DNA from 2 places in the uncultured Virgibacillus sp. genome. Region 2 is predicted to be linked to the other one. Evidence: a T-box and tRNA genes for the amino acid it is inferred to sense, from the RefSeq annotation. Region 2 holds a T-box; the other holds one or more tRNA genes.
The links. The T-box of region 2 lies ahead of Q1A47_RS15340 (valine--tRNA ligase). A T-box ahead of a tRNA ligase gene usually reads a tRNA of that ligase, here a tRNA-Val.
Positions count from the first base shown of each region.

Region 1: it has a tRNA-Val gene. The T-box ahead of Q1A47_RS15340 (valine--tRNA ligase) is inferred to sense a tRNA for this amino acid. The anticodon was not compared.

Region 1 is NZ_CANMAB010000078.1:11,035-19,261, reverse strand. It holds gene Q1A47_RS15230 (phosphomevalonate kinase) at 285-1,388, opposite strand; gene mvaD (diphosphomevalonate decarboxylase) at 1,401-2,375, opposite strand; gene mvk (mevalonate kinase) at 2,398-3,366, opposite strand; gene Q1A47_RS15215 (hydroxymethylglutaryl-CoA reductase, degradative) at 3,363-4,652, opposite strand; tRNA gene Q1A47_RS15210 (tRNA-Lys) at 4,952-5,024, opposite strand; tRNA gene Q1A47_RS15205 (tRNA-Gln) at 5,238-5,312, opposite strand; tRNA gene Q1A47_RS15200 (tRNA-Tyr) at 5,323-5,407, opposite strand; tRNA gene Q1A47_RS15195 (tRNA-Thr) at 5,453-5,528, opposite strand; tRNA gene Q1A47_RS15190 (tRNA-Val) at 5,533-5,608, opposite strand; tRNA gene Q1A47_RS15185 (tRNA-Glu) at 5,636-5,710, opposite strand; gene fabI (enoyl-ACP reductase FabI) at 5,964-6,740, shown strand; gene Q1A47_RS15175 (cupin domain-containing protein) at 7,078-7,749, shown strand.
Region 2 is NZ_CANMAB010000080.1:1,729-18,226, forward strand. It holds gene Q1A47_RS15330 (phosphotransferase) at 1-727, shown strand, start outside; gene Q1A47_RS15335 (hypothetical protein) at 724-912, opposite strand; T-box leader at 1,051-1,306, shown strand; gene Q1A47_RS15340 (valine--tRNA ligase) at 1,359-4,007, shown strand; gene Q1A47_RS15345 (RimK family alpha-L-glutamate ligase) at 4,486-5,352, opposite strand; gene Q1A47_RS15350 (RimK family alpha-L-glutamate ligase) at 5,353-6,258, opposite strand; gene Q1A47_RS15355 (folylpolyglutamate synthase/dihydrofolate synthase family protein) at 6,321-7,595, shown strand; gene Q1A47_RS15360 (SPOR domain-containing protein) at 7,723-8,628, shown strand; gene radC (DNA repair protein RadC) at 8,814-9,485, shown strand; gene Q1A47_RS15370 (hypothetical protein) at 9,774-10,127, shown strand; gene Q1A47_RS15375 (rod shape-determining protein) at 10,987-12,027, shown strand; gene mreC (rod shape-determining protein MreC) at 12,040-12,942, shown strand; gene mreD (rod shape-determining protein MreD) at 12,942-13,481, shown strand; gene minC (septum site-determining protein MinC) at 13,528-14,217, shown strand; gene minD (septum site-determining protein MinD) at 14,210-15,010, shown strand; gene Q1A47_RS15400 (M23 family metallopeptidase) at 15,516-16,277, shown strand; gene Q1A47_RS15405 (site-2 protease family protein) at 16,267-16,498, shown strand, end outside.

The DNA.
Region 1 (8,227 bases), on a different contig from region 2:
AGAAATGTAGCAACTGGAGCGCATCAACGGAGATAAAGGAATCAAGGAGTGCTTGCGAGTCGATGATGACTTATCGTAGGAATTCGTGAAGTCGCCTCGTTTCTGGGCGCGACTCAAAGCGCCCATATTTATCAACATGTAATTTTCTAAACTATAAAAAAACTCTCCTTCAGATAAAGGGGAGTCTCACTTTGTTCTGTATATCCGCATCCCCGGCAAATAAGCCAGAGACTGCTTGCATTTTAAGCTAAAGATACTACCTTATGGTAACATCCATATATTCATCATGATTCAGCTATTTTTGCACCAAATGGACTTGGGTTTAGTGACAGTGGTTTTATTCCTGCTTTTTCCCACATCTCCATTAGTTGCTGCGCTTGTTCTTGTGAGGGCATAAAAGCAATTCCACAATCGCCCCCCCCTGCGCCGGAAGGTTTACCAGCACCTCCACAAGCTTCTGCCAAGTCACATAGTTTAGAAAGAAGAGGTGTTTCAATAGCTATTTTTGCATGTTGTCCAACCGTGGCCAACGCGTGTCGATTTTGCTTAACACCATCGAACAGGGATTCTACATTATTCTGCTTCATTCCGGTTAAAATCTTCGAAACCGCCTTTTCACTTTCCGAGAGAAAATGGTTAAATTGTGTCAAATTATCCGATTTCAATTGTAAAATCTTATCGACAAGTTTCGGTGTGGATGCAGGGCTACCTGTCCAACCAATACACATATAGACATTTTTCGGCAATTGAACCGGCTCTAACGAAAAATATATCCAGTCACATTGCAAAAGTTCAGTTAGAGATTTAGCATCTTTATGAGCTTTTCTTAACCATTCTGCTTGAAAAGAGGAATATTCAAGAAAACCTCCATATGAAGATGCCGCTACATCAGCACCCGATCCATTTCCTTGTGTAATAACATGTGAGATCGATGCAAGTTTGAATATTAGTTCAGCAGTAGGGTCAAATGGGAGGAATTGTTTTAAAATAGCAGCAATAACTGAGGTTACTACAGCAGCACTAGAGCCTAGCCCATATTTTACACCAGATTCATCATCTAGCTCACTATTGATAGTTAGTTGAAAAGGTGCTGGTGAAATTTGTTTTTCATTCAAATAAGTGATGGCAATTGTCATAGCTTCTTCTACAAAACGGGTTCGCGGATCATCAGAGGCAATGACAGCTTTCCCATCGCTATATTTCCATGATAGATTCGTTAATTGAAAATCCATTAAACTAATCTTGTTAGTATCCTTTAGCTGGATTGTCGTAAATACATAACGATCAACAGCCATTACAACCAAATGGTTATTTGGTTGTAATACGGCAAACTCTCCAGCCATCATTAATTTTCCTGGTACTTTTATAGTCATTGATGTTTGTGACAAATCGTTCAACCCCTACAAATAGGTTACTCCTTGACCCGGTTTACTTAATCGTATATCTGATACACCAGGTAAATTTATAAGTGTCTGTTCGACATTTTTTTCATGCTCAGGTAAATAGAGAACTTTAACATTTGGTCCTGCATCAATTGTAAAATAAGCTGGAATACCTTGAGCACGCATTTCTTGAATTGTTTGCATGACGGCTAGTGTAGTATCATGCCAGTAAGTAAATGGCGGATTAGCACCTAAAGTTGTTGCATGCATTTTCAAGCAATTCGCTTCAGCAATTTCCCCGACTTTTTGAAAATCACGATCTTGAATGCCATGTTTAATCTGTGTTAAATCATTTGGGATACTATCAATCCACCCTTGGAAAAATGGCGACGTCTCTACCGTCCGCTTCATACCTGTACGACTTGACACCTTTTTCTTGGTAGATGATAACACTACCGCGGCGACTCGGATATCCCAATGGTCAGCTGGTGCGATCGGTACAGCATATGAATCTGAACCGTCTTCTTTCGTTCCCATTTCCCATTCCGCAAAGCCTCCATATATAGAACGACAAGCAGATCCAGAGCCCTGACGTGTTAATTGAGAAAGCTCTTGATTGGTTAAATTCAATCCAATTGCTTTCGTACCAGCAGCAGCCAATGCAGCAAAACCAGATGCTGATGAAGCAAAGCCTGCCGCAGTCGGAACATCGTTTACCGATTCAACATCTGCATAAATGTGCTTCCCTGCCATTTTTCTTATCAGTTCAAGAAATGCTGTAACACGATTATACTGATCACCCGCTATCAGTTGGTTATCTAATTTAAATCGATCTTCAGAAAGAGAATCATCAAACGCTACGGTTGTTGTTGTATAAAAGCCGTCTAAGGTAAGTGATAGGCTATTATTTGTTGGTAGTATAATGGATTCATTTCGCTTTCCCCAGTATTTAATTAAGGCAATATTTGTATGTGCCTTAGCAGTTGCTTTCATGCATGAGTCTCCTTCTATGCTATTATTTGTCCTTATTTCCTTTTAGAACAAATGGCCAAACAGCATGAGCGCCAAATTTTCTTAATTTATCAGCGAGCTGTCTGGAGTGTACCTCATTTTGGGCAAGAGCAATAATGCAACCTCCATTACCGCCACCTGTTAGTTTCGCACCTAATGCTCCTTCTTTTCGGGCAAAATTAATTAAGCGGTTTAAGCCAGCATCACTTACTCCTAACGCCTCTAGTTCTTTTTGAGCTTCATTTAACATATGTCCCAAAATATGTTTACCCTTTTTTTCCAACGCTTGCTTTGCATGATGTGTTAATTTACCAATGCGCTCCAATTTACGATGAATTTTCTTTGGAGCCATCTTTACTAGATGAGCAACGGATTCAACAGCCAAACGAGTATCGCCGATCCGTCCGGAATCCGCGACTACAAAATGAAAATCATCACTTAGTTCTATAAAGTCAATAGGATGCTCTTTTTCATACCAAACAGGGGATTGGGATGTAATTGTCAACGTGTCAATACCACTTGGAGCACCGTGTGCAAAGGTTTCTGCTATATTAGCCAATCGTAATAAATCCTCATCCGTATAGTCCTCATTAAAATAAGCAAATAATGAACGGACTACCGAAATAGCCACTGAAGCACTTGACCCAAGTCCTTTTCCAGGTGGAATAGAGGATTTAATGCGAATTAACAAGTCCTGACAAGGCATATTTAAATACTCTAAGGTTCCTTGAATACATTGCACAATACCATGTAATGATTCTGGTGCCAACGTAAGTGGACCATGGTAGAAAGTAGTATCAATTTTCACTGTACCTGGTACTTGTTCCACAACGGACTCTACACCTACTAATGGAAACGGAATAGCAATGGCAGGTTGTCCGTGTACAACTGCATGCTCTCCGATTAAAATTAGTTTACTATGAGCTATTCCAATAGCTGTTTTTTCTGTTGTTGTTGCCTTTTCTGCACTCATTTTGTATATTCTTCCACCAATTCTTTAGCTTTTCCGACACGGATTTCCTTCATTTCTACTAATTTCTCAGATACGATATCGATCAACTCCCCAGTAGCTCCTGCTGCAATAGCAACAGAACGAGAATGTAAAGCCATATGGCCTTTTTGTATACCATCTGTAACTAATGCTTTTAGCGCACCTAGATTCTGTGCCAAACCAACGGCTACTATTACCTGTGCTAGTTCTTGGGCAGATTCAACATTTAAGATATTATGGGCAATTTTTGCAATAGGATGAACACGAATAGATCCTCCTACCGTTCCTACTGACATTGGCAATTCTAAGTCACCGACAAGGTTTCCAGACTTATCAACCGACCACGTTGTCATTGAACCATATTGGCCATTCCGAGACGCATAAGCATGAGCACCAGCTTCGACAGCCCGCCAATCATTTCCGGTTGCAATTACAATTGGATCGATACCGTTCATAATTCCTTTATTATGCGTTACTGCTCGGTAGGGATCAGAAGCAGCAAACTCATAAGCGCTTACTATACCATCTCTTACTACCTCACCAGAAAAATCACCAGTTCTTAAAAGCTCAGGAGGAATAACACACTTTGCGCGTGCTAAGCATTTATCCGCAAAATTAGACAAAATACGCAAATAAACTTTGCCCTGTGTTAATTCTTCAACCATCGGAGCTAACGATTCAACCATGGTATTTATAATATTCGCTCCCATTGCATCACATGTATTAATATATAAATGCAATATAAGCATTTGCTGATAAGCTGAGTTGGATTCTTCATTTAGTATGCGTACTTCAAGGTCTTCTGCACCACCGCCTCTTGCCACAATACTTGGGTAAGCAGCATTAGCATTTTCAATTAGTACATCTTTCTTTGCTACCAATTTATCTTTAGCTTGTTGCAAATCTGGGCATCCAACAACCTGAATTTGTCCGATCATGACTCTATCTGTTGCTTCAGTTGTAAAACCTCCTGCTTCTCTCACTACTTTCCCAATATGGCTAGCAGAAGCAACAACAGAAGGTTCTTCAATCGCCATTGGTACTACATATTCTTTCCCATTAATTAAGAAATTCAATCCTAATCCTAACGGAAGGGGAAAAGTACCAATTACGTTTTCAATCATCTTATCAGCTGTATCAGGGGATAACGCTTCCTTCTCAGCTAAGGTATTTATATCTTGATCTGTCAACCCATGCATGTCTCTCAGCAAATCTCTGCGTTCTTCCACCGACTTCTTATAAAAACCAGGAATTCTGGAGGTCTCCATTGCCTATCATCCTTTTAATTGTTGTATATAGAAATTCGTACGGAATAAATTATTATCAGGCATTATCTATAGTAAAATTATATCACGATTGTACCATTTTTCATTAGAAAATGTTGTCTCCCTTTAAGGACATTCACTCAAGAAAACATGATATCATAATACCATGCTATGTATAAAAAAATAACTGTTACTATTATGTAAAAAATCACTCTAAAATGCAAATAAACAAGGCTGCTACATTCCATAACGACCTTGTTTATCCCACCTTTTATATGACGTTTCTATACTATTAATATAAATGAGCCATGGAGGATTCGAACCTCCGACCCTCTGATTAAAAGTCAGATGCTCTACCGACTGAGCTAATGGCTCGTGTTGAAAATAATAATTTATACGTTAAGCTTTAGCTTGACAAAAAATGGTGCTCGTCGTGTTGAATGACAACTCGCTGATGCCACACTCCTCGCAGGCCTGCATCTAGTAGTTAATTCGCTGATGCTTGCGGCCAGCTAATGGCTCGTGTTGAAAAATTCATTCATCAAAAAAATAGGGCTCTTCCCAAAAAAAGACCCATAAATAAAAAAATGGCTGGGCTACCAGGATTCGAACCTGGGGTACACGGGATCAAAACCCGATGCCTTACCGCTTGGCTATAGCCCAACAATAAAAATGGTGGAGGGGGGCAGATTCGAACTGCCGAACCCTGAGGGAGCGGATTTACAGTCCGCCGCGTTTAGCCACTTCGCTACCCCTCCATATTGTTAACTATATATTATAATTTATTCATGGTTTGTAAAAAATGGTGCCGGCCAGAGGACTTGAACCCCCAACCTACTGATTACAAGTCAGTTGCTCTACCAGTTGAGCTAGGCCGGCTTTATGGTGGAGGATGCAGGGCTCGAACCTGCGACCCCTTGCTTGTAAGGCAAGTGCTCTCCCAGCTGAGCTAATCCTCCAAAACCACTCGTATATTAAAATAATATTGGTGACCCGTACGGGATTCGAACCCGTGTTACCGCCGTGAAAGGGCGGTGTCTTAACCACTTGACCAACGGGCCAAACATTTATTTGGCATATGTTACAACGAATTTTGTTAAACTCTGTCGTAAACCAACGAATTTTATTATACCCAGATATGAATGGTTTGTAAAGGGGGAATTTAATTTTTTTTATTTTTTCGTTTCAACCCCTACAAGATCAAAGGTTTGATGCAATTTATTACGAAGTGTCCTATGATACAATAGATAAGACTTTCTTTCAATTTATGGGATAGGTTATAATGTACAAAAGAATTATTATGGAGGTACTTTGATGACGAATTTATTAGAAGGAAAAAACATTGTTATCATGGGTGTTGCAAGTGAACGAAGCATCGCATGGGGAATAACATCATCCTTACATAAAGCAGGAGCAAATCTAATATTTACATATAGACAAGATCGTTCTTACAAGAAATTGACAAAGCTTCTTGATAAGCATGATATTACAGCTAAGTTGATTGTATCCTGTGATGTAGCTAATGACGAGAGTATTACTGAAGCTTTTTCTACCATAAAAGAAAAGATTGGAACCATTCATGGAATCGTTCATTCAGTAGCCTTTGCTAACAGAGAGGAATTACAAGGTGAGTATGCAGACACATCACGAGATGGCTTTTTACTAGCTCAGGAAATTAGTGCTTATTCCTTAGTAGCTGTAACAAAAGCCGCAAAGGACCTAATGACAGAGGGTGGAAGTATTGTTACACAAACTTATCTTGGTGCAGAAAGGGTTATTCCAAACTATAATGTTATGGGTGTTGCCAAGGCCTCTCTAGAAGCAAGCGTGCGATATTTAGCTGAAGATATGGGTAAATATGGTGTTCGAGTTAATGCAGTATCTGCCGGACCAATTCGTACACTATCAGCCAAAGGAGTGTCTGGTTTCAACGAAAAATTAGGGATGATCGAAGAAAAAGCTCCTCTTCGAAAAAATGTGGATCAGGATCAAGTTGGAGATGCTACACTATTCTTTATGAGTGAACTTTCCCGAGGTATTACCGGAGAAGTTCTTCATGTTGATTCTGGATACCATATTATTGGCGGTTAGTAGTGGGACGTGCATTCGTGTACGTCCTTTGTTTATGTCAAAAGAAAAATTATTAACAATCACCCTATAGACATGGTCATTTACCTTCTAAACGAACACCGATGGCTAGGCTACTATATCAAACTTATTCCTACCTGTTAGCTTGAATTACTTCTATAGCCACCCTATCACGTTCCATACTTTCGTTAATTCATCATAACGCTATGTCATTTGTATTCTTTCTCGCAAGCTTCTCATAATTTTAGTTGTAAGCAATATAGGCATTTGTCACACTTTCCATACCTTTTCATAAGATATGATGTGAATAACTTTAAATATATGGAGTTGAGAAAAGCTTATGGTAACTTCTTACATGGATTACACGAAGCCTGACGTGGAATATTTCTCGGATTTAAATACGAATCGATTATTTACAAGGAATTCCGAGAATTATATTAACCGGTTAGGAAGAGATGTATTAAATACATTAAGTAATGTATCGATACTTGATATCTATTTAAGCAAGGGTCATGTTGTTGAGCCACATTATCATCAAAACGCAGCAGAATTGGTGTATTGTATTAGTGGTTCAGCTGTCGTTTCCTTTATGAACCCTTTCAATAACGAAGTTAAAAATATACCAATCACACCAGGCCAAGTTGCAAATATACCTCAGGGATGGTGGCATTGGGAAGAAGCGTCAGAGAACAACACACATTTACTAGCCATTTTTGACGCGCCATATCCTGAATATATCTTAGGGTCAGATATCTTGACAAAAACTCCTGTAGACGTTATAGCTCATACGTATTGCTTAGATCCAGAAGCATGGAAAGAGGCCGTTGCACCGATAAAAAACGAAACCATTATTATTGGACCAACGGATGAATGTAGTCGCAAATCAAAAAATAACAACCAAGGTTATACTTCAGTTCATTATCCAAACATGCCGCTACCACACCCTTATAATCCGATGCAATATGTATACAGCCATCCCCACCCTGGCTATTATCCTGGCTACAATTGTTAAGGAAACTTCCAACTCTATTCAAAAAATAACAAAGAAAGCCTTACCATTAGACAAGTACTATGAATTCTTCTTCCTCTTAATTTAATTATAGTAGATTTTCTTAAACATAAATATTTTAAAAAGGTATTAATGGAAAAATTAGTACGAACTGAGGATTGTTTTTAAGTTAATAGTAATTTTAATTATACTATGTGAATTGGTATATTTTGGCTTAGATATCGGGAGCTCATAAGCATCATATTGGTTTCCAATTTCCATATTAACTTTTTGAACATAAATATGTAGCTAGTAATGTGCATAAAAGGAAAACTGGGTTCGATCATAAGCACCTTGACAGACTAACAGAGGCGCCCAACCCTATATAGAGTGAAACTTCAATCAGTGAGGGTTTTACTGTCAGTTATATGCGGGATAAAATTTCTATGGTGGAGGTTTAAAGCAATTAAGCAAAAAATAAAACTGCTAGAGAAATACTTGA
Region 2 (16,498 bases):
TTCATCTTTTGATAAATATACGATAGGAAACTTTTATCGTCATCTTGGTCATATACATGTGAAGACAAAGAGAACTCGAACTGTAGACACAGATTCATTCGTACAGAACTTTCGGGGGTATCAGAAGCAATGTGAAGCACTTCAAAAGAAATTGTTGTTTTTTGTGGAACAATTTGAAGCTAAACACTATATGTCTCCCTTTGAACTTCTCGTTTGTACACATTTTCGTGACATCGATTTTAGTTTACAAGAATCCAATCGAAGAATTGACCAGTTGATAAATGAGCAGGAGCAGCAAGAACAGTGGAATTATAGCTTGTGTCATGGTAATTTGAATTCCTCACATGTTATCGTATCACCGGAGCAGATGTATCTTATAAATTGGGATAAGGCGCGATACGAATATGCCCCATTCGATTTATCCCAATTCTATAAATCTGAAACGGTGCATTATGATGCTCCTGTTGACCTTTTCTTAGATGAATTTGATAGCTATATGAATGAAAATAAACTAACGAATAAAGAACTATATATGTTAATTATACAGGTTCTCGACCCTGCTCCATATATACAGTTAGTAGAAGAGCATGATCAATCATCAAAAACAATGATTGATCAAATTATACCATTACAACACATATTTAGAAGAATACTATTTGGTCTACGCTTGTCAGCATATGTGGAAAAAGAATACGATACCCTTGATTTGGACGATTTAGAAAGCTAAATCCATTCCAAATAAAAGGCGATAAATATACCTACGATTAAGCCTAATAAAAATACATCAAAGGTTGTAGGGAAGAACAATGTACGTATTAATTGGAAAATTAATATTGGCAAGGTAACTCTTTCGATAACAATAATACAGGTTCTAGCCCATGGAGGGAGTCGATAACGGTAATATCGTGCCACCGTTTTCACCTCGCTTTCGAAACGCTAAGTTTTTTTGTGATTGTTCTATATACTATGTATAGATATCATGTATTTGTGCAAAACTGGTAAAAATAGTTGACGAAATGACTTATACTATATAAAATAAAGCTATTACTTGAAAATGCGCTGAATGGGAAGAGTACAAGATAATTGCCAAAGAAGAGAGGGAAATCAGTGGCTGAAAATTTCCTTGGTAAGATTATGTTGGAAGGTCGCCCGTGATGCAGCTTCTTTGAACACATGCTAAAAAGCATAAGTAGAAGAAGCCGGTAACCGTTTAGTTACCGTTATCAATGAATGAAGTGTGCACAGCTCCAATGGAGCGTGTAAACAAAGGTGGTACCACGGAAAGTATGCCCTTTTCGTCCTTTAAGTAGGATGAAAAGGGCTTTTTGTCGTAGCAAACAGTTATAGGAGGCGTTATGATGAGTGAAAAGGAAACAAAAACTTCCCTCTCGGCAAAATATAATCCCAAGGAAGTAGAACAGGGTAGGTATCAATTTTGGTTGGAAGGAAAGTATTTTGAAGCAACCAATGATCCGGAAAAAGAGCCATATTCAATTGTTATTCCACCACCAAATGTAACCGGAAGATTGCATCTAGGCCATGCATGGGATACAACTATGCAGGATACGATTTCACGTATGAAACGAATGCAAGGGTATGATGTCCTGTGGCTACCCGGTATGGATCATGCAGGTATTGCAACACAGGCTAAAGTAGAAGCCAAATTGAAAGAACAAGGAACAAATCGCTATGAACTAGGTAGAGAAAAATTTTTAGCAAAAGCTTGGGAATGGAAAGGAGAATATGCCGATTTCATTCGTTCCCAATGGGAGAAATTAGGACTGGGCTTAGACTATTCGCGCGAGCGGTTTACGCTTGATGATGGATTATCTGATGCTGTAAAAGAGGTATTTGTAAAGCTATACGAAAAAGGACTTATTTACCGTGGAGAGTATATTATTAATTGGGATCCACAAACCAAAACTGCTCTTTCCGATATTGAAGTTATTTATGAAGAAATTAATGGTAAGTTTTACCATATGCGTTACCCAATAAAAGACAGTGAAGAAACCATTGAGATTGCCACTACACGTCCGGAGACGATGTTAGGAGACACGGCCGTTGCTGTTCATCCAAACGATGAGCGCTACGTTCATTTAATTGGGAAAAAAGTGACCCTACCAATTGTTGGCAGGGAAATAGAGATTGTTGCAGATGAATATGTAGATATGGAGTTTGGTTCCGGTGCCGTCAAAATAACTCCTGCACATGATCCAAACGATTTTGAAATTGGTAATCGACATAACCTAGAGCGTGTATTAGTTATGAATGAAGATGGCACTATGAATGAAAATGCGGGAAGTTATGAAGGTTTAGATCGATTTGAGTGCAGAAGGCAGATTGTTAAAGACCTTCAAGACCAGGGTATTCTTTTTGAAATTGAAGATCATACGCATCAAGTTGGGCATTCTGAACGAAGCGGTGCAGTGGTAGAGCCGTATTTATCCACTCAATGGTTTGTTAATATGCAGCCATTAGCAGATGCTGCTATTGATTTACAGCAACAAGAGGATAAAGTGAATTTCGTTCCAAAGCGATTTGAACGGACGTATCTTAATTGGATGGAAAATATACGTGATTGGTGTATTTCTCGCCAGCTTTGGTGGGGGCATCGGATTCCTGCTTGGTATCATAAGGAAACAAATGAAATCTATGTTGGGAAGGAAGCACCTGAGGACTTAGAAAATTGGGAGCAGGATGAGGACGTTTTAGATACTTGGTTTTCATCTGCCTTATGGCCTTTTTCGACAATGGGATGGCCGGATACGAATGCAGAGGACTTTAAACGTTATTTCCCTACAGGAGTTCTTGTTACTGGGTATGATATTATATTCTTCTGGGTAGCAAGGATGATCTTTCAATCAAAGCAATTCACAAATCAAAAACCATTTGAAGATGTGTTAATTCATGGTTTAATTCGGGATGCTGAAGGGAGAAAGATGAGTAAGTCACTAGGTAATGGTGTTGATCCGATGGATGTAATTGAGAAATATGGCGCTGATTCGTTGCGTTACTTCTTACTTACTGGTTCAACCCCAGGGCAGGATTTACGCTTCCATTGGGAAAAGGTAGAAGCTACTTGGAATTTCGCAAATAAGGTTTGGAATGCTTCGCGATTCTCTTTAATGAACTTAGATGGATTCACCTATGAAGATATAGATTTATCTGGTGAGAAATCCCTTGCCGATAAGTGGATTCTTACACGGTTAAATGAAACGATTGAGCAGGTTACCAAGAATACCGATAAATACGAGTTTGGAGAAGCTGGACGTCATCTCTATAACTTTATTTGGGATGAATTGTGTGACTGGTATATCGAGATGGCTAAGCTACCATTGTATGGCGAAGATGATGTGAAGAAGAAGATGACGCAGTCAGTACTTGCTCATGTATTAGATCAAACCATGCGAATGTTGCATCCATATATGCCATTCATCACAGAGGAAATTTGGCAACAGCTTCCTCATCAAGGAGACTCTATTACCATTGCTACATGGCCAGAAGTAAACCAAGCATTTCATGACGAAAAAGCATCTCAAGAAATGAAACGACTTGTATCAATTATTAAATCAGTTCGTAACATTCGAGCGGAAGTAGATACACCGATGTCAAAACAAATTAACATATTGATTCAAGCAGAGAATCAGAAGATCGTTGATGAATTAGAGAAACATCGTGATTATTTGGAACGCTTCTGTAATCCAAATAAGCTTATTATTGCAACAAATATTTCAGTTCCTGAAAAAGCAATGTCTGCTGTAGTTACTGGTGCAGAACTTTATTTCCCACTTGAGGGATTAATTGATTTTAATAAAGAGATTGATCGCTTAGAAAAAGAATTAACGAAGTGGACAAAAGAAGTTGAACGTGTGCAGAAAAAGCTTGGTAATCAAGGATTTGTAAATAAAGCACCACAGGCCGTTGTAGAAGAAGAGAGACAAAAAGAGAAGGATTATCTTGATAAACAAGCAAAAGTTAGAGCAAGGCTCGAAGAACTAAAAGGTTAAACTATTTCTTTGTGGATAAAATGTAACTTAAATACCATTTTCAAATCCGAAGAAATAGCAGGAATAAAGCTATAAAAGACTGGCTTTATAGCAAATGTTGGAGAGAATCTTCATACAGCGAATGAAAAATATATAGACAGTTTCAGTCACAGTTAATATCCGCAGTTTAGAACCAGCTAAAGCCGAACTAATTCGAATGCTAACCAAAAAACATTTCGAATCATAGTTCGGCTTTGCTTAGGTTTATCAAAGCTGGCTAGTTTTCTTTTTGTCTAGGAAACCCATGTGGATAAATATGGGCGTGTTGAGCCTCGTTAAGCTCCAGCGCCCAGAAACTAGGCGACTTCACGAATTAACCTATGATAGATTATCATCGGCTCACAAGCTCACCTTGATTCCTTTATCACCGTTAAATCCCTACATTCGCTACGTTTCTAATCAGGCGATTGCGCTTTCGTTCTAAGTATGTCGATTAGATCTAATCTATATTATTCGATATCTTTCGTCTAATATAAGTCATATACGTTCGCAAAATATTGATATCACTAACTTTACTTAATGTCCGTGAGCCGACGATATCCTCAATTTCATTAAATAGGAGTTCTCCATTATAACTGATCAAAAAATCAATACCTACCATACCAAAATCAAAGTGATTAACAATTGATTGAATCATAGAACGTTCCTTATCACTCAAGTCATATAAGCTAGCAGAGCCTCCGAGTTTAAAATTGGCACGAAAGTCTTTGTCGTTTTCCCGTTTTACAGCTGCAATAATTTCCTTTCCTACTATAAAGACACGAATGTCTTTTCCATGCTCTACCGTACTAGGTTGAACAATAAGCTCCGTATTAGCTAATACTTGGCTAATGGAGGTATATTGTTGATCGTTTTCAATTAAAAAAACTTGTTTTCCGCCTCTTCCTGCTGTTTCCTTGATGATAAAAGGATAGGCTAATGGAGGGGTATCTGTTAAATACTGCTTCTTCGAGTAAAGGGTATCTACCATTGGGATACGTAAATTGTGCATATGATGATGCGTTAACGCCTTATCATTACAAATTCTTGAAATAGAAGATGAATTAAAAACAGTAATATCACATGCCTCTAAATGAAGGCTAAGCAATGGGTCAATAGTTCGAACAATAGCAAATTCAGGCTTTGTAATGGGAAATCCATTTACTCGCACGGTGCGTGCATTATTAATAATTCCTGCTGTTATATCTTCTCTTATTATGAGTTCTAATTGAATAGATTGATACGATGCTTCTTTGATAAACCAATTTATATAGGATTGGTTTACGTCAATGTCCTTTTTACTGTAGATTAACCAACCTTTACTCATTTACTTGCCTCCATTGTCACCACATGACTTGTAAATATAATCGATAATATAATCTGCTACATTAATGTTCGTACAATCATATATATTACGGATATGTGCATTTGAATTAATCTCACAAATAATGGGAGATTGATCAGGGCCAAATAACAAATCGACACCAGCAAAATCTGCTCCAATCGCTTTTGTGGCAGCAACTGCTATCTTCGTTTCATATTCAGACGGCTCATAGGCTTCCATTGATCCTCCTGCTGATACATTAGCACGAAAATCATTTACTGCCTGCCTTCTCATCGCCGCCACCACGTGATTACCTACTACGTGTAGTCGCAAATCCTTTCCGTAACTTGTAGAGATAAATTCTTGAAACATATATGGCTTTCCATCTATTTGCTGAAGTCTATGTAATAATTGCTCTTTGGTTTCGATCAGATACACTTGTTGACCGAATGACCCGAAGGCTTCCTTCACAATCATAGGAAAACCAAATGTATCAACTGCTGTCTGCATCACCGACTCAGTTGGTTCCTCAGAAAAAAATGTCTTTGGTGCAATAATGGTTCTAGGAATAGGTAGCTTCTTTATTGCTAACTGTTGATATGTTGCAATTTTATCATCACTCACAGCTATTGCTTCTGCTCGATTAAAGACTCGTAAGCCGAGTAATTCGAGCTGCCTTGCTAAATAAACATCTTTATCCGCAAATAAAACATAATTCGGTAATGGTACACGCTCGTCTTTTAATAAACTAAGATTCTCTGTATTAAGATATGACAATAATTCGCTATTCTTATATATAGTTGCTGTACCACCTTTTCGAATGGCTGCTCGTTGAATCCATTCGGCAAAGTCAAGAAACTTCTTTCCAGGTAAACTTCCATTGTAAATTATCCAGCCGTGTAACTGCATGTTTATTTGTCCTTTCTGCTATACTGTTATAGGTAAATTTATTTCATGAGAGTGGTGTGCTTATGTTTCAAGAAATTCAACAAGTTGAAGACTTTTTAGCAAATAGAATTAATTTAGGGATAAAGCCCGGACTCGAACGAATGGAAAAACTACTTATATTACTGAATCAACCTCAGCATAATTTTAATGCGATTCATATTGCTGGTACGAACGGAAAAGGTTCGACATTAGAATTTATAAAACAAGGTTTACAAGCTAACAATTATCAAGTGGGAATCTTTACATCTCCTAGTTTAACTGGCCTACGAGGATATATCTTATTGGGAGATAGAACAATCTCAGAACATGATTTTCTCACTATATGGCAAAAGGTATATCCAGCAGTAGTAAAATTAGATAATATGAACATGCATCCGACAGAATTTGAAATTCTGACAGCTATTGCTTTTGTTTATTTTGAACAGCATACGGACCTTGCTTTAATAGAAACTGGGATGGGTGGTAGAGAAGATACCACAAATTGTGTACAGCCTCTGATGTCCATTATAACAAATATAGCGAAAGATCATACTGCATTTCTAGGGGACACAATACGTGAAATTGCTTATCATAAAGCAGGTATAATAAAATCAACAATACCAGTCATTACAGGTGAACTAATAGAAGATGCGACAAAAGTTGTCAATAAAGAAGCTATGTTGAAGCAAGCTCCTATATATCGACTAGGTCATCATTTTTTCTATCGTTCAGAATCTACTGCATATAACCATCGCATAAATTGGTGGGAACAGGGGGGAGATACATTCCAATTTTGGATTAACATGATGGGGGAACACCAAAAAGCGAATGCATCAATAGCTGCAATGGCTCTTCAACTGTTAAATAGAATGGAAGCTGGCTTTAATATAGATATGAATAAAGTAGAAGAGGCGTTTACTCATGTCATGGTAATGGGAAGATTTGAGATAGTTAGAAAACAGCCCTTAACTATTGTGGATGGCGCCCATAACTCGGCGGGAATGGAAGCATTTATAAACACAGTAGAAGAAAATTTTAGTAACTGCAAACGACATCTATTATTTTCTGCGTTTAAAGATAAAGAAATTGATAAAATGCTAAAACAAATAGAAAATCATTTTACAACAATTAGCTTAACGACGTTTGATCATCCACGTGCAATGCAGGTATCTGAATTAAGAAACTATGAGAGTGACTTTCATATCGAGCTAAATTGGCAAGAGGCAATACGCCAAATGGAACAATCACATACTGTATATTTTATATCTGGCTCCTTGTATTTCATTTCATTAGTTCGGTCTTTTCTTAAAAAACAATAACATTCATATGCTGTTCTTATAAAATTTATGTTGAACGATTCTTTAATAAGGTGACAGAATTCGTCTTACTTTTTACGGTCTATATGCTAGAGTTGAAGGTAAATCTAGCAGCAGGGAGGTAAAGACAATGGACGAAAATAAAAGAAAGATCACAGTATGGGAAAATGGTAAACAAGTTAAGCTTTATGTCAATAAGAATAGAGAAATTCCTTCAGGAAGGAATGAACAGGCTGCTGCATTATCCGATTCAGAAGATGAAAAAATTCCGCCTTATACAAGGGTATCAGATACAAAACCTTCTAAATTTGCGATGCATAAAAGAAAGTGGAAGGAGTTTAAGCCTGCTATACTTTCTGTATTGTCAGCATTAGTCATTGGATCCTTCTTAGGAATAATGATGCTAAATATGTTTATCATGATTGAGGATGATAATCATATGAGCGGTAATCAGAATTCTTCAGCAGCTGTAACTAACGACGACGATCAAGATAATGATAAACAAGCTGATCGTTCTGCATCTTCTGTTCGTCTAGATGAAATAAGGGCATATGTACTTCAAGGTGGTGTTTTTTCAGAAAAGGCAAATGCTGATGCGCGTGCTGGTTCATACCGAGACAGAGGGGTTCCTGTCACTATATGGGAGAGAGGGGATCAGTATTTCCTGTTTATAGCAGCTGCTACCACTGAAACGCAGGCAGAACAATTACAACAGGGATTAGTTGATACAGACATGGACGATATTTATGTTAAAGAGTGGTCTACAGGAAATATTACTACAGACTTAACAAGGGATGAAAACAGTTGGGCACAATCATTTATTAAGACATGGAAGGATACACTAGAATCTGGTGAATTTGAAAAGAACACATGGGATTCACTTCTGAAAGCTTATCCAAAGGATAGTGAGCAGCTAAAAGAATTGTATCAGTCCACTCAACAAGTATTAGAAAAAGCAGGACAAGCTGAAGCACTGCAAAAGAAGGCGTTACTGATGGAGCTATGGAAGACATTTGGAACTACATTTAATAATTGATTTAATTAATTATCAATTTGGTTAATAATAGAAACAGAATTTACTCTAATGGAAAATCCCATTATAGGAGTTCATCGTATAGCAAAATTGGAATAATGCTGATTTGTACGTCGATACATCTCTTTTGTAAGATAGAGTTATCTTAGAGAAGAGGATGATCTATATTGACAACTATTTCGCCTATTATGATAAAAAATGTGCCAAAGGATGATCGACCAAGAGAACGACTTATAAAATCAGGCTCCAGTCATTTATCTAATGCGGAAATACTAGCTATTATTTTAGGAAGCGGTACTAGACAAGAATCCGTATTGGCTTTATCGAATCGATTATTGATGCATTTTGAAGGATTAAAGTTATTAAGTGATGCTACTATTGAAGAACTTATTGCTATTAGAGGAATTGGTACGGCAAAAGCGGTGTTGATTTTAGCTGCTGTAGAGCTAGGCAAGCGAATGCATATATATAGATCTGATGAAAGGCATGTTATTCGCTCTCCTGAGGATGGAGCAGAATATGTAATGGAAGAAATGAGAGGGTTAAATCAAGAACATTTTGTAACATTATTTTTGAATACGAAAAATCAAATTATTCACAAACAAACTATTTTTATAGGTAGCCTCAATGCCTCTATCGTCCATCCTAGGGAAGTATTTCGTGAAGCTGTCAAACGCTCTGCAGCCTCCATCATTGTTATTCATAACCACCCTTCAGGGGACCCCACTCCTTCCCAAGAAGATATCCATGTAACGAGAAGATTGGTTGAATGTGGTAAAATGATAGGGATTGAATTAATCGATCATTTAGTGATTGGTGATCGAAAATATGTCTCTTTAAAAGAAAAAGGGTATATATAATTGTATGTCTACACGATGAGTATCCTTATTGTAAAGTTAAAAAATCGTTATATGCGAATTCACCATTTCCCATAAATACACAAAAATTAAATAAGACTACTGATGTTTCCATATGATTATACTTTTTTGAAGTTTTTTCTTTTGCATGGGTATGTTCATTGGATTTTTTCAACGTAAGAATAGTCGCCCTAGCTTAGGCTAAACAAAATATAGATGGATAGCGATATTAGGAATTAGTAACGTGTACAAAACAAAATGTGATGTGAAGCAAAAAGAGGTGGAGTGATCGTGGACATAAAAGATTTTTATCTTAAAGAGCAAGTATATGATTTAGACGATCTGATTAAAAATCCTAATGCTTATATTGGCGGATTTAATACCGAATCTCTCGTAACACTCATGAAAGCCAACAGAAAAAAATATATAGAAAGCGGAATTTTATTGATAGAAGGGGGAATCGCATTTACTTCAAGTTACAAGGAAATTGGCCAGTTACCCATTTTTGATGATCTCCCTTCTTTATATGGTTATTACTTAAATGCGATGGAAGAATACTTGGAAGAAGGAATTGCTGCTTTTTATTATCCTAGTCAACCAATTGGTGTAAAACTAGAAAAATATGAGGCAGTAAAACAAGATTAACGATAGATAATAATTCATTAATTGTCAGCGAGGACGTTTTACTACAAGCTCTCGTTTATCATTCACAGCGCTTCTTTGAATTATTGGTAAAGCAGTTAAAGCTTAAAATGTATACGAATGAGCTTGTATAAATAGGAACAATTAAAAAGAGTATTTCAAAATTAATAATGTAACGTACTTCCGAAAGAAGTCTCCATCTTCAAGCGTGTGAAGAGCGTAGCCCAACGGTAAGGGGGGAGATGAATTTCGGTTGGGCGACAGCCCAAAGGCTTTTTTTCCTTTTTTGTTCAAAGCACAACCCAACAGTGAATGATCGAAATTCATCAAGTGCCTAATGAAAATATAAACTCTTGGAACAAGAGGGTTAGCTTGGTCCATTTTGTCAGCTACCAAAAGTGGCGATTATCCAAGAAGCCCCCACTTCAAGCAACCCATAAGGTTGGTAAGTGATGGGAGTAGTTCACTTATTGTTTGCCTATTTCTGAAGGGAAGATGCATGAAATCAAAAAAAGCTCACATATGATATTTATAACACTATCTATTTTATAATTTTTTTCGTATAATTATATAGACGAATGATTGTTCAGCGCCATTTTTCAATTTAGATATGGAAAGTGGCGCTTGTTCAGCTTAGCATGAGTAGGAAAAACATGGTACAAGCAACCTTGTGTTTAAACTGGTACATAATCTATAAATAATGGTGTTGTGATATGTATCGCTGATCTTTTCGATGAAAATATTTTACTTTTTCATAGTGAAAAGAGATAATTGGAATCGATAAATTTTATTTTGCGAATAATGAATTGTTGTAATTCGTTACATATAACCACATGATTGTGATTTGGAAAGGAAGATCTTATTGGGATTATTTAATTTTTCTCAGGACTTAGGGATAGACTTGGGTACAGCTAATACATTAGTTTTTGTGAAAGGAAAAGGTGTTGTCGTAAGTGAGCCTTCTGTTGTAGCAAAAAATACGGCAACAGGCGATATTGAAGCGGTTGGAGGATCTGCTAGAAATATGATTGGGAGAACGCCTGGGAATATTTCTGTCATCCGTCCAATGAAAGATGGCGTAATTGCTGACTATGATACAACAGCGACAATGATGAAATATTATATTAAAAAGGCGATGAAAAATCGCTCTTATTTTGCTAAAAAGCCAAACGTAATGGTATGTGTACCTTCAGGTATTACAATGGTAGAAGAACGTGCTGTAATCGATGCAACAAAGCAAGCTGGTGCAAAAGAAGCCTATCCGATTTCCGAACCTTTTGCAGCAGCGATCGGTGCAGGGCTACCAGTATGGGAACCAACAGGCAGTATGATTGTTGACATCGGAGGTGGGACTACCGAAGTAGCAGTTATTTCTTTAGGGGGAGTCGTTACCAGTCAGTCCATTCGCACTGCTGGAGATGATATGGATGAAGCAATCACTAGCTATATTCGAAAGCAATACAGCTTGATGATTGGGGAAAGATCAGCGGAATCGATAAAGTTTGAAATAGCATCTGCGGGAAGTGATTCTCCTAAAGGTGAAATGGATATTCGCGGGAGAGATCTTTTAACGGGATTACCAAAAACGATCACGATTACTGCGGAAGAAATTGCTGATTCGTTAAAGGATACAGTAGATGCTATCGTTGAAGCAGTAAAGAGTACGTTAGAGAAAACACCTCCAGAGCTTGCGGCGGATATCATGGACCGTGGAATCGTCCTATCAGGTGGAGGTTCACTACTGAAAAACATAGATAAAGTCATTAGTGATGAGACAAAGATGCCTGTATTCATTACAGAAGACCCTTTAGAAAGTGTAGCGATTGGTACAGGTAAATCATTAGAATACATTCAGCATTTCCGTTCCCATCCGAATGTATCATCTCGTCCTAGTGTAGAATAAGTTGGTGTTTATATGTCTTTTTTACGTAAAAAACGTTTATTTATTTTATTAATCGGGTTTATTTTTTTCGTAGCATTAATTGGATTTTCTCTACGTGATAGAGAAAATCTGACGAATGTTGAAGAGTTTGTAAATGATACCGTTGGGTGGGCACAAGGTATTATTCATGCTCCAATAAATTTTATAACAGATATCATTGGAAATATTGATGACTTCAAAGATACGTACAATGAAAATCGCATACTCAAAGAGAAGTTAGCGGAATACAAAGGACTTATTTATGAAGTTCAAGAATTAAAAGAAGAGAACGAGGATTTAAGAAATACGCTGGATCTGAAGGATGATGACAACATTCGAGATTATACCCCAATCCAAGCTACGGTTATGTCAAGGTCACCGGAAAGATGGATTGAACAAGTAACAATTAATAAAGGATCCAATGATGGTGTAGAAGCAAATATGGCAGTAAGAACTCCTGAAGGTATGATCGGAAAAGTCCTTAAGGCATCTCCTAATACCTCAACAGTGCAATTGCTTACTGGTTTTGATCAATTTAATCGTATTTCGGGAAAAGTATCTAGAGGCGGAAAAGGTAAAGATAAAGATATTTTTGGCATGATTGAAGGATTTGACAAAGAAAGTAAAAGTCTCGTCTTTCGTATTATTGAAGAATCTGAAAAAGATTTAAAAGAAGGAGAGCTCGTTATCTCCTCTGGGATGGGCGGTGTATTCCCGTCTGGATTAGTAATTGGTACAGTGAAAGAGGTTGTACCGGATCAATATGGTTTAACCAAAACAGCACTGGTGGAGCCTGCTGCAAATATGTATGATATGAATCAAGTGATTGTGGTAGATCGTTCTGTTCAAGAAGATTTGAAGACAGATGAAGAGACGACGGAAGAGGAGGGCGAGTAATGAAACGTTTATACTTGCCTTTAATCCTATTCCTGCTCTTAGTATTAGAAGGTGTGGCGCTCGAATTATTGCCTGGTAATTTGCTTACAAGTGACTTGCTTATTGTTCCACATTGGGTACTTATTTTTTTAGTGTTTATTGCTATTTTTTATGATAAAGATCAAACGTATTTTTCCGTGTTGTATGCTTTACTATTTGGTCTCTTAATCGATATCGTATATACAGATGTATTAGGTGTCTATATGTTTTCTTATGCATTGATTATATATGCGGTACATGGTTTTAAAAAGTTGTTACATGGAAATATTTATGTTGCTATGTTGCTTGGTGTATGCGGGATTGCCCTGGCAGACGTTAGCATTCATCTGATATACACGGTTATAGGGAAAACGGATATGGTTTGGAAAGCTTATTTAATGCATCGAATGCTACCAACAATTGGATCTAATTTAGTATTTTTACTAATGCTGTATCCAATAGTTGTAAAAAAACTTACTACTTGGGGAAGAGAGCAATTAACAAAGAGTAATACAATATAAAAAATGGTTGCTCTAGATTCTCTTGTTATGTGAATGAGGTGAACGTGTGGTACAGGAAAAAAAACAATTGATTACAATGAAAGGCACGAAAGATGGACTTACACTGTTTATTGATGACACATGTTCGTTTGAAAAAGCTATTTTCGAACTCGATCATAAAATGAAGGAAAGCCGTCCAAAGCAGGATGAACCGATTGTTGCAGTGAGAGTTAAATTAGGTACCCGCTATCTACATGATGAGCAAATAGAACAGTTGAAACAAGTTATTGGTGCTAAAAATAGATTCACTATTCATTCTATTGAATCTGACGTTGTCCGACGTGAAGAGGCGCGTATGTGGCAGACGAATAGTGAGGTGAAAGCAATTAACCGTATTGTACGGTCAGGTCAAGTGCTACATGTTACCGGTGATCTCTTGCTTTTGGGTGATGTGAACCCCGGTGGAAAAGTAATCGCGACAGGTAATATTTACATAATGGGGAATTTACGAGGAATTGCTCATGCAGGAATTGATGGTGATAGAGAAGCATTCATAGCAGCATCTTTTATGAATCCAAGTCAGCTGCGAATTGCTGATTATATCAGTCGTGCTCCAGACTATGAATCTGATGGTGTGTATATGGAATGTGGTCTTGTAGATGAAGAGAAAGATAAAATTATAATTGATCGACTACAAGTACTTTCACATAGACGAAAAGAAATAAACAGATTCGAAAGGAGAATACAAAATGGGTGAAGCGATCGTTATTACATCTGGTAAAGGTGGAGTTGGTAAAACAACAACTACAGCCAATATAGGTACTGCATTAGCACTTATGGATAAGAAGGTTTGTTTAATAGATACAGATATCGGTCTAAGAAATCTCGATGTAGTGATGGGGCTCGAAAATAGAATCATTTACGATATTGTAGATGTTATTGAAGAGAGATGTAAGTTAAAACAAGCATTAATAAAAGATAAACGGTTTGATTATTTATCTGTACTTCCAGCTGCACAAACAAGTGATAAGTCTGCTGTTACGACAGAAGGCATGAAGAAAATAATCGCAGAGTTAAAACAAGAGTATGATTATATAATAATTGATTGTCCTGCTGGAATTGAACAAGGCTTTCAAAATGCGATTGTTGGTGCGGATAAAGCGATCGTTGTCACAACACCTGAGAAATCTAGTGTACGAGATGCAGATAGGATAATAGGATTATTAGAGAAAGAGGAGATGGCTGAGCCTCCACGATTAGTAATTAATCGAATTCGTAATCACATGATGAAAAGTGGGGATATGTTGGAAATAGATGAGGTCGTGCAGGTATTATCTATTGATTTAGTTGGAATTGTTATTGATGATGATGAAGTTATCAAGGCTTCCAATAAAGGAGAACCAGTAGCCTTTCAACCAACTACAAAGGCTTCTATAGCTTATCGAAATATTGCTCGAAGAATATTGGGAGAAACTGTCCCGTTACAGTCTCTAGATACTGAAAAAGGTATGATGCAAAAAGTGAAGAAGTTCTTTGGTATGCGCGCTTAATAATTGATTGGTGTTAGAATATCATTAAACCGAGAATTTCCATTCACAAATAGTAATGTTATTCTTTCATCGATATCTATAATATGGGATGCTTTCCTCGTGTACGGCCTTAGTTAACACTGCACATTAACTTTATGCTGAATTGCTTAATTTTTGGACTTGCAAGAGGCCAGCGTATTTCCTCTACTGGGTGTAACGGATCATTGTATGACTTCCTTTCGGTAGGAATTATCACATATCAAAAAAAGAACGATTCTGAACTACTATCTGGATATAACTTTGTATATTTGGATTATAGTTCAGAGTTTTTTTATCCCACATATAACTGGCAGTAGAACACCCACTTCAAGCAATAAAGTGAAATCAAAAATGGTAAGTGAGAGATAAACAAAATCCCCAACTGATTGGAGTTGCACTTTATTACTAGCATCTATATACTTTCTAACATATCTTGACTCATTGACTCATACACTTGTACAAATGCATGAGAAGGATTGTGAGGAATATGAGTAAAGGAATAAAAAAAGTGCGCCAATCAATTGAGCAACGTAAGAAGGCTCGAGGAGTTCCCTATTCAGGGAGTTCGAAAAAACAGTTTACTCCTCCTATCTTGCAGGAAGAGGAAAAACATGGCTATGCTCCAGTTATTTCTGATTCAGGAATGACAAGGGAGAGGCAGAATAGAATGGTATCGGGGTTTATGTTGAAAGGTATTCTTTCTGTATTGTTATTTTTGGGTGTTGCATTACTTTGGCAGATGGATTCACCAAGATTACAATCATCTAAAGAGTGGACAAGCAATGTATTAACAGAAGAGTTTCCTTTTGCGAAAGTGAATGTATGGTATCAAGATACTTTTGGCAGTCCTCTAGCATTTGTACCTGAAGAGAGTAAACAACAGGCAGAAGTTGCAGCTATGCCTGTAAATGGAAGTGTAGCAGAATCTTTCCAAACAAATGGAACGGGCATACGTATTGCACCTGAAGGACAAACAGAAGTTACGGCACTACAGGAAGGAATTGTTATCTTCGCTGGAAATGATCGTGAAACTAATAAAACCATTGTTGTTCAGCATCCAGATAGTAGTAAGACAACCTACGGATATTTAAGTAACATTGATGTTCATTTATATCAGCATGTTTCAGGTAATCAGAAGATTGGACAATTTACACCTAATGAAGAAAGTGACACGGTGTTTTTTTCAATAGAAAAGGACAATAATTACATTGACCCAGTACAGGTGATAAAAGTTGACGATGTCCAATAACTATCTACCTCATATTCATTTTCATCCAATACTATTAGTATTTATTATCATATCTTTTTTTACCGGAACATTTATGGAATTAGCTATCTTATTATTTATTGTTTTCTTTCATGAGATGGGTCATTTTATGATGGCTACTTTCTTTAAATGGCGGATTCGCAAGGTAATGCTCTGGGTCTTTGGTGGAGTGATGGATACGGATGAACACGGAAGTAAACCAA